Regions from separate parts of the Cobetia sp. MB87 genome, predicted to be linked through region 1. Evidence: predicted binding sites of a transcription regulator. Region 1 holds the regulator's gene; the other holds the start of a gene.
What was found. Region 1 encodes FNR, which switches genes on or off when oxygen is low (the NO sensors DNR and NnrR bind a similar motif). Its sites were predicted from a motif close to TTGATNTANATCAA; they were not measured.
Positions count from the first base shown of each region.

Region 1 (4,616 bases):
CCCCCCTTCACGCTCAAGCTGATGCATTTCACCTTCCTCGGCTGGCAGGCCGTGGTCGCGCTCGGCGCACTGGCGATAGTCGCGGGCTACTCCTCGGGCCAGTACATGGCCGAAGCGCCCTGGCTCGTCGATCTCCTGATGACCCTCGTCTGGCTGGCCGTGGCGTGGGTCTTCTTCACGGTGCTGGAACAACGCACGCTGCGTCGCCTGCCGGTGGCCTGCTGGTACTTCATCGCCGGCCTGATGCTGGTGTTGATGCAGCATGTGCTGATCTCGCTCAGCGTGCCGATCGGCCTGCTGGAATCGGTTCCGCTCTTCACGGGCAGCCTCGAGGCACTAATCCAGCGCTGGCAGGCCGGGCCACTCCCCGGTGGCATGTTCGCATTCGGCCTCATTGCCTTGCTCCATCACATGGTGACGAGCCGCTCGCGGCTGCCGCTCTACTCGCACCGGCTGGCCACCACCAGCTTCTGGATGCTGGTGCTGCTGGTGACATGGGGAGGTGCTCCGCTGCTGTTCGCGAGCCCCCTGCCGGCCTGGAGCCAGACGCTGGGCATGGCGATGGGCCTACTGCTGCTGGCGCCGGGGCTGGCACTCAGCCTCAATGGCCTGATGACACTCAAGGAGGATTGGCACTCACTGCGCCGGGATCCACTGATCGGCCTGCTGGCGGTAGCTCTGGTCAGCTTCGCCCTTGCGGTACTTGAATACAGCCTGCTGTCACTGCCGACACTCAATGCCCTGACCTTCAGTGCCGCCAACAGTCTGTCGCCGGCAGCAAGCCTGGGGGTGATCGCGACAGTCGCCATCGTGATGGCCTACCACCTGCTGCCCCCGATGCGCTCCCTTGCGCTGCTCAGGACTCACGCCCTGCTGGCCATCATCGGCACCCTGCTGTGCGTTGCCGCCAGCTGGGCCACCACGCTGCTTCAAGGCAGCATGTGGCATGTGCTGGCAGATGACGGCAGGCCGCTATACACCTTGAGCGAGGTACTGGAAGCGGCCCGCATGCCGATGATGATCTCGCTGGGTGGGCTCGCCTGCTGGGCGCTCGGCATGCTACTGATGCTTCTCAACGTGACGCGCACCCTGGCTGATCACAAGAGCGAACGGCAAGCCGCTCATGAGCGCCGGCTCCCCAATTCCGGCTCGCGGAAGGCATCATCAGAACCTGCCACGCCCTCTGCGCCCCCCTCTACCACGCCCCCTGCCACATCCTCGGGAGGGCACTACGCATGAGACATGTCCTGCTCGAACGTCACGCCGGCCTGATGACGGCACTATGTCTGCTCACCATGAGCCTCGGCGCCCTCGCCCAGCTGGTACCGCTCGGGGCTCACCCCAGTCTCGCCAGCGCGCCTGAAGATCTCAGACCGCTGAGCGCCCTGGCGCTGGAGGGTCAGCGCATCTACCAACGCGAGGGCTGTCAGCAGTGCCATACACGCATGGTGCGCGATCTGACTGGCGATACGGCGCGCCACGGCGATGCGACGACCGCCCGGGAGCGCTACTACGGCCGCCCTTCGCTGTGGGGCGCCGAGCGCCGGGGGACGGATCTTAGCCAGCTGCCTGCGCAGCATGACGATGCCTGGCAGCGCCTGCACCTGCATGACCCGCGCAGTCAGGTGCCGGGCTCAGCGATGCCCGCCTACCCGTGGCTGTTCGAACGGGTGTTGAGCGGCGAAGGCATCGCGGCTCGCATGCGAGCCCTGCAAGGCCTGGGCGTGCCCTACGCGGAAGACGAGATTCTCGCCGCCCCCAATGACGTGCGTGGCACTGCCGAGATCACGGCGCTGCTCGCCTATCTGCAGCAGGCCGCCCCCGCGAACGGCATCGCCAGCCGTAGCCCATGACAGGACACCGCTCAGGAGACACGACATGAATCTACTGGAGGCAACTGGACTACCCCTGTTCTGGAATCTCTGGGTGCTGGCCCTCACGCTGGGCAGCCTGGTGCTGTTCGCCATGCTGGCACTGGGCAGCCTTTCGCGCGCAGCCAGCGGTGACAACGACGAGCGCGAAGGCGATGGCCCCATGCAAGAACATCGCATCAATGGTGTACGTCAGCCTGCCACACCAGCGCCACGCGCCTGGGGCATGCTGGCACTGGCGACGCTGGCCGCCGCGCTGATACTGCTACTCGGCGCTGCTGGCTAAGCACTGTTGGCCCAGTATTGCTGACTCACGCCTCCGGCTGAGGCAGGACGTCGCGGTATGGCCATGCTGGGCCAACCAGGCCTAAAGTTCACACACCTTGCAACGCCCACGGGTTGGGCAGGATAATGAATTAATAAAATCTAATATTATGGTGCCACGAAATTGCACTGCGCCAGCCGATGAGCGTTCAGACTCTGGCCGCTCGAGTCACTTCGGCTGAGCAGGGTAGCGGCGGGCGACAAGGCCCCGCCCCACCATTCGTCGTGCCCGATAGACCCCTCCCGCTGCCCTGCCCCAGGAGTAGCGGTGACATTCCTCAGGAGAGTCACCATGACGGCCAATGCACAGGCATCACACCGCTTGCGCGCCCATGAAGCACGCTGCCAGACCTGTTCGCTGAGTTCACTGTGCCTGCCACTGGCACTGAACATGGAAGATATCGACCAGTTTGACGCCATCATCCGCCGTCGCGCGCCACTCAGAAAAGGGGAAGTGCTCTTCACCCAGGGCGATGCCTTCGATTGCGTCTTCACGGTGCGCTCCGGAAGCCTCAAGCAGATCACCAATGAAAACAGCGGCATGGAGCAGCTGACCGGCTTCTACCTGCCCAGCGAGCTGGCAGGGCTCGATGCCATCGACAGCAATTGCTATCCCGGCACCGCCGTGGCGCTGGAGACCACCACCGTCTGCGAGATTCCCTTCGACCGCCTCAATGCACTCTCGGAGCAGATGCCGGAGCTGAGAACCCAACTGTTCAAGAGCCTGAGCAAGGAGCTGCACGAAGATCGCCGCATGATGATGCTGCTGTCGCGCAAGACAGCCGATGAGCGACTGGCGAGCTTCCTGGTCAACCTGTCACAGCGCTTCCGTCGCCGTGGCTATTCGCCGTACAGCTTCCGCCTCTCGATGGCACGTGCCGATATCGGCAACTATCTGGGGCTGGCCGTCGAAACCATCAGCCGCATCCTGACTCGCTTCCAGGCCCAGGGGCTGGTCGACATTCGTGCCCGCGAGGTGCATATCCTGCATCTGGATGGCCTGATCGAACTGGCCGAAGGCGAGTGTCAGGGCGGTCGCTGATGACGCCTGCTGGCAGCACACCACGCAGCGCGGCGCGGCGCTGATCGACTGCCAGTGCGCCATTTAGGCGCTACGCAAGGATAGAAGCCCGCCGCGCAATGTGCGTGGCGGGCTTCCAACTGACAGGCCAGCCGTCAGTCGTCGTGTCAGTCATGACAACCCTGACAGTCCTGACAGTCCTGACAGTCCTGACAGTCCTGACAGTCCTGACAGTCCTGACAGTCCTGACAGTCCTGACAGTCCTGACAGTTCTGACAGTTCTGACAACAGGGTTTGTCTCGGCCGCTCAAGCTTCGCTGGTGATCAGCGGTTCTCGAGGCGGTTATAGTCCAGCAGGCCCGCTTCGACAGGGCGATCAGCATAGTTGGTGCGCAGTACGCTGTCGGAGAACTCCCAGAAGCGCGGATCAGTCCGGCGCACCCCGATATCGGCCTGCAGGGCGCGATAGTCCTCTTCGTTCTCGAGTGACGCCACCCGCTCTGCCAGCCCCGTCAGGGTCTCAGGCGTCAGGCGCCAGAAGGCATTCGGGTAATCGCCCGCCACCCCCCGCAAGACATCGAGAGTGTCCTCTTCAGGACGGCGATTTTCCTCCTCATCGAACAGACTGGTGATGTTGGCGTGGGCGGAATTGCGCAGCACGCTGTAAAGGCGTGGCGAGTCATCACTACCATCCTCCAGCGCGACGATCGTCACCTCCGGCATCAGGCTGGCCGAGACTCCCCGCACCGCAGCGAGGGCCTGCAGCTCATGTCGCACATGATCATTCTCGACATTGCTCAGACTGCGCTCATGACCGAGTTCCGGCGCGAGACGCTCTTGCATGCGCCGCATCAGGCCAAGGCGAGCCTGGTCCGGCGATGACAGCTCCTGCGGCGTCCAGACGATGCCACTTGGTGCATCGAACTGCGGCGGCTTCTTGAACAGCAGCCCCCCAAGACCCGGGCTCACGTCGCGATACCAGCTGTCATGCACCGCCTTGCGCTCGCCTGCTGGCAACAGCACCAGCAGGTTGTTCTCGCCCTCCATGCGCAGGAAGTCCATGTATAGACGAGTGACCAGCTGATGCCCGAGATTGCCGTAGACATCGAAGCCGGCGACCAGCAGGTAGTGGATACGCTCCAGCATCGGGTAATCGATGATCCAGCCCGTCTTGGGCACGCCGCCGACCAGTCCCTTCATCACCGCGGCATTGTCGAAGTGACGATAGATGGTCAGCGCCGCGTTGGGGTTGCGCCCCTGGCCGGGGCCGTCGGCCCAGCCGCTACCGTCCCACATCACGCGCGTATCCAGGCGCAGGTCACCATCGAGATAGGCCTGTGACATCAGCCGCTGCTTGGCCTTGAGATAGGCGGTCTGCTTGCTCTCGAACTTGACCCAGG
Region 1 covers NZ_VFBC01000008.1:128,464-133,079, reverse strand. Annotated here, with positions in the region: gene CDPAHKCJ_RS10065 (cbb3-type cytochrome c oxidase subunit I) at 1-1,239, shown strand, start outside; gene CDPAHKCJ_RS10060 (cbb3-type cytochrome c oxidase subunit II) at 1,236-1,853, shown strand; gene CDPAHKCJ_RS10055 (hypothetical protein) at 1,879-2,157, shown strand; gene fnr (fumarate/nitrate reduction transcriptional regulator Fnr) at 2,488-3,237, shown strand; gene CDPAHKCJ_RS10045 (fatty acid cis/trans isomerase) at 3,541-4,616, opposite strand, start outside.

Region 2 (4,616 bases), on a different contig from region 1:
TACCAGCCCCAGCGCCACGGCGCCGCGCGGCCACCGCGATTACTGCGAAGCCGGGCTTGCCCGCCTGCTGGAGCAGCACGACCTCAATAGCTTCGATGCCCTGTGGCAAGTGGCAGCCCACGACGTCGACGCGCCGAATCGTGAACGCGGCGGCGTCTCGACGGTCTCGCTGCTGACGCTCGAGGATGAGGACGGCAACAGTCATCGCCTCTATCTCAAGCGCCAGACCAACCACCTGGCCCGCAGCCTGGCGCGCCCGCTGGGCGAACCGACCTTTTCCCGTGAATGGCGCGCCATCCGTCACTATCATGCGCGGGGGATTCCGTCAGTGGACGCCGGCTGGTACGGCGAGCGGCGCGCAGGCCGGGAGTGGCGCGCCATTCTGATCACCTTCGATCTCGCCGGGCGCGATGATCTGGATCACTGGCATGAACGCTGGGCGGAACTCGATGCCGGCATGCGCTCTCAGGTCATCACCGCCAGCGCCCGCCTCGTTCGCGAGATACATCAGGCTGGTCTGATGCATGGCTGCCTGTTTCCCAAGCACATCTTCCTCAGTCGCCCGCCGAGTGAGTCGCCGGACAGCACCTGGCAGATGGACGCCGTCATCATCGACCTCGAGAAGACGCGCCGCTTCGTGCTGCGCCGCCACGAGTGCCTGCGCGATCTCTACGTGCTGTGGCGCCGCCTGAAGGGCTGGCAGCACGATGAATGGCGACAATTTCTTGCCGTCTATCGTGATGCAGAGGCACAGAGCACCGAGGTCAGTCAGTGGCTGGAACAGCTGGAAGCACGCGCCGCACGCAAGCGTCACTGAGTCTGCAGAGCCCGGCGATGATCTTTGGCGTAGTGAGTACTAACCTCGCGCACGGCATGCGACCAAGGTCTTGGTCACCTTGCGCAATAGTGAATGACGATGTCGCTCAAATGCGTCATGGGAAGTCTCACTCATGAGACATTAAACTTCCCTGAAATAATCGGTAACATCCGCTAACAAGACGGCTAATAAGTTTTCAAACAACGTTCTAAAAAAATGCTTGCCAAACAGAACGCTGTTTTTTATAGTTCGCAGCGTCCCCTGATCGACGCAGCCACGCAGAGCACACGGCCCAAGCCGTAGGGTAGCGAGGCACTGCTGACAGGCAGCTCACGAAGCCAAGCTTCAAGGAGAACTACACATGAAAGCTATCAAGATCCTGACCGCTACTGTTATCGCCGGCACCATGGCAATGGGCGCACAATCCGCCATGGCATATGGCAAGGGCGATATCTTCCTGCGCGGTGGCGTTGCCAAGGTTGACGGCAAGAGCAACAACGGCAACGGTCTGATCGCCAAGGACGAGTCCGGCTTCGCCGGTTCCGTGGGCTACATGTTCCACGACAACCTGGCCATCGCCCTGCAGTCCACTGAAGAATTCAGCACTGACTGGGAAAACAGCGCCGGCGGCTTCGATCAGATGCCGATCAACCTGATGCTGCAGTACTACCCGCTGGGCGGTACTGAAGCCCGCGTCCAGCCGTACGCTGGTGTCGGCCTGAACTACACCCACTTCTCCGGTGAGTCTGCCGGTGGCCAGAGCATGGACATCGATGACAGCTACGGCGCCGCTGCCGAGCTGGGTGTGGACCTCAAGATCACCGAAGCCTGGGCCGTCAACGGCTTCGCTCGTTACGCCGACGTCAAGGCCGATACCAAGATCGCCGGTCAGGACGTGAACGACACCGAGCTGGACCCGGTCACTGTCGGTGCCGGTGTCACCTACCGCTTCTAAGGTCTTGCGCGAGGCGTGAACATGCCTCCAACAAGCACCTGGCAAGCCGTGTGATGCCACGCCGTGACAACGACATCGTGGACGACGAAGCTCGGCAACGCTGAGCAATCCAGGCGATAGATGGACATCACACAGGAACGCCGCAGACCTTCGGGTCTGCGGCGTTTTCGTTATTGGTAGCCAACGGCTACACGGCGGATCTTCAGCGGCGCGCCGCAGAAATTGACCTGGATCAACCCTGCCCCTCACCGTGCAATAACGCCCGTAAACTCTTGCCTCAGATCAAATTTCTCGAAATTCGGCTACCTAGAATGAGGGCATTGTTTCCCGCCATCCTTCAGGAGCCATCATGTCCGACGTCGTCACTCGCTCAGCCTCCCTCCCCGCGCACCTGACTTCGCGTAGCCCGCGCTCTGCAGCACGCCCGTGGCAGATTCTGGCACTGGCAGGTCTCACCAGCCTCGCGACTCTCGGCGCCGCACCTGCCATGGCCGCCGACTCGCTGAATGCCAGCTCTCATGGCTCTCTCAACTCTCTCAGCTCTCTCAACTCTCTCAACTACGGCGCCGGGCAGTTCTGGACGCGTGCGGGTGTCGCCAAGGTCTCGCCGAAGAGTGACAACGGTCGCATCGATGCCATCGGTGCCGACGTGGACGTCGATGATGACAGCGCCTTTGCCTTCACTCTCGGCTATCGCTTCACCGATACCTTCGGTATCGAACTGCTGGCGGCGCAGGATTTCGACCACGACATCTCGCTCAATGGCCAGAAGGCCGGCTCCGTCGATCACCTGCCGCCGACTCTGACACTGCAGTACTATCCACTTGGCGGACGTGAATCGCGCATCCAGCCGTACATCGGCGCGGGGGTCAATTACACCCACTTCTCCGATGAAACCCTCGACGATGGCACCAAGCTCGAGATGGATGACAGCTGGGGCGCGGCCGCACAGATCGGCGTCGATCTGGTGATCAACGAGCACTGGGCGGCCAACGTCGCTGCCTGGTATCTGGATATCGATTCCGATGTCACCGTGGCAGGCAGCGTCAACGACAAGGTCGAGATCGACCCCATCGTGACCATGGCCGGGATCAGCTATCGCTTCTGATCAGCCACTTCCTGGCTAGCACTTCTGACTGGTCAGAGACGACAACGCCCCGCCAGCCCATCTCGGGCCGGCGGGGCGTTGTCCTTTTTTATCTATACGCTGTGCGTGGTGAGTAATGCGCTCGGCACGCATCAGCGCGGGGCGGCTTGCCCACTGTTCGTTGCCGAGGCATTGGAAGTTGCTGAGGCTGTTGAGGTTGAGGGCGTTGAGGGCGAAGGCGGCGTGGCGTCGTCGGCCGGCGCCTTGCTCACCTTGCCCGGACGTGGGCGGTCCAGCACCAGTCCCAGCACCACCAGTGCCGCGCCCGCCACCATCAGCGCGGTCCACTGCTCGTCGAACAGCCACCATGCCATCAGCGCGGCACACGGCGGCACCAGGAAGAAGGTGCGCGCGACCTGATGGGCCTCGCCCCGCTCCAGCATCAGCATCAGCAGCCAGATGGCACCGACCGAGATGGCGATCACCAGCCAGGCCATGGTCATCAGCAGACGCGGCGTGGGGTCAAAGGCAAAGCTGCCGACACTGGTTGCCGCGACGACGAAAACCGCGCCCGCACCGAGATACTGGAACATCAGCCCCTCGACCAGCCCCATGCGACCGGAGACCCGCTTCTGCCACAGTGTCGAGCTGGACACGCCGATCAGCGCCACCAGGCACCAGGCAAGCCCGATCAGCGGCCAGTCCAGAGTGCCTGCTCCGTCCTTGGCAAGCCCTGCCCCCAGCACCAGACTGACGCCGATGGCGCCACAGCCAAGCCCGGCCCACTGCTTGGCCCCCAGACGCACGCCGAACAACGGCAGTGACAACGCCGCCGTCACCAGCGGATGCAGACTGACCAGCAGCGCCGTCAGGCCTGCTGGCAGCCCCGCCTTGACCGCCGCGAACACGCCGCCCAGATAGGCACCGTGCAACAGCATGCCAATGCCCATCTGCGCCAGACGGTCATTGCGCCTGCCCCACTGACGCGGCTTGCGGCGCAGCCACAGAATCACTCCCAGCACCGGCAGCACCAACAGGCTGCGCACCAGCAGCAAGGTGAAGGGTTCAGCGTCCAGGGTACCGAAGCGCGCGGCGATGAAGCCGCTGGCGAACAGAAACACGAAGCAAAGTGGCATCCACATCACGCAGACTCCAGCGAAAGAAATGACAAGCGGACGGTCCGGGGGCAGAGACAGGACGTGCACCGACGGGACCACGACAAGAGTCTTCAGCTTGCCGCGAACCCTCAAGGGGGCACAAGATACAGATAATCACCAATTCAAGGGGTACAGACAGGCATGTCATCCGCCGAGCACGCTTCGTCCGCCAGCCGCCCTTCGCTTGCCGGCTCCTCTATCGACTCAGCCACCAGTTCAGGTGCCACAGCCGCGACGCTGCCGCGCTATCAGCAGCTGGTCGAGCGACTCAAGGCCCAGATGGCGACGGGAAAACTGAGCGCAGGACAGCGCCTGCCTTCGCTCAGGCGGCAGGCGGCGCAGTCGGGACTCGGCCTCAACAGCGTGATTCGTGCCTACGGCGAACTGGAGGCGGCGGGTCTGATCATCGCCGAGCCGCGTGCCGGCTATCGGGTCGCGCCATCGACGGGGGCTGCTCACGACACGAATGGTCTGGATTCCGCCCTGAATGGCGGCTCGCAGACCCGCCCGGCTTCCTCACGTCATCCCGGTGAGCTGGAGCACGGGCAACAAGAGTCTCATCACAGGCCGCGTGCCATCACCACCCTCACCATCAGTGAC
Region 2 covers NZ_VFBC01000007.1:654,209-658,824, reverse strand. Annotated here, with positions in the region: gene CDPAHKCJ_RS08975 (lipopolysaccharide kinase InaA family protein) at 1-817, shown strand, start outside; gene CDPAHKCJ_RS08970 (OmpW family outer membrane protein) at 1,179-1,772, shown strand; gene CDPAHKCJ_RS08965 (OmpW family outer membrane protein) at 2,260-2,880, shown strand; gene CDPAHKCJ_RS08960 (DMT family transporter) at 3,012-4,001, opposite strand; gene CDPAHKCJ_RS08955 (PLP-dependent aminotransferase family protein) at 4,158-4,616, shown strand, end outside.
Region 2: the regulator FNR is predicted to act here: its motif matches at 1,995-2,008, upstream of CDPAHKCJ_RS08965 (OmpW family outer membrane protein).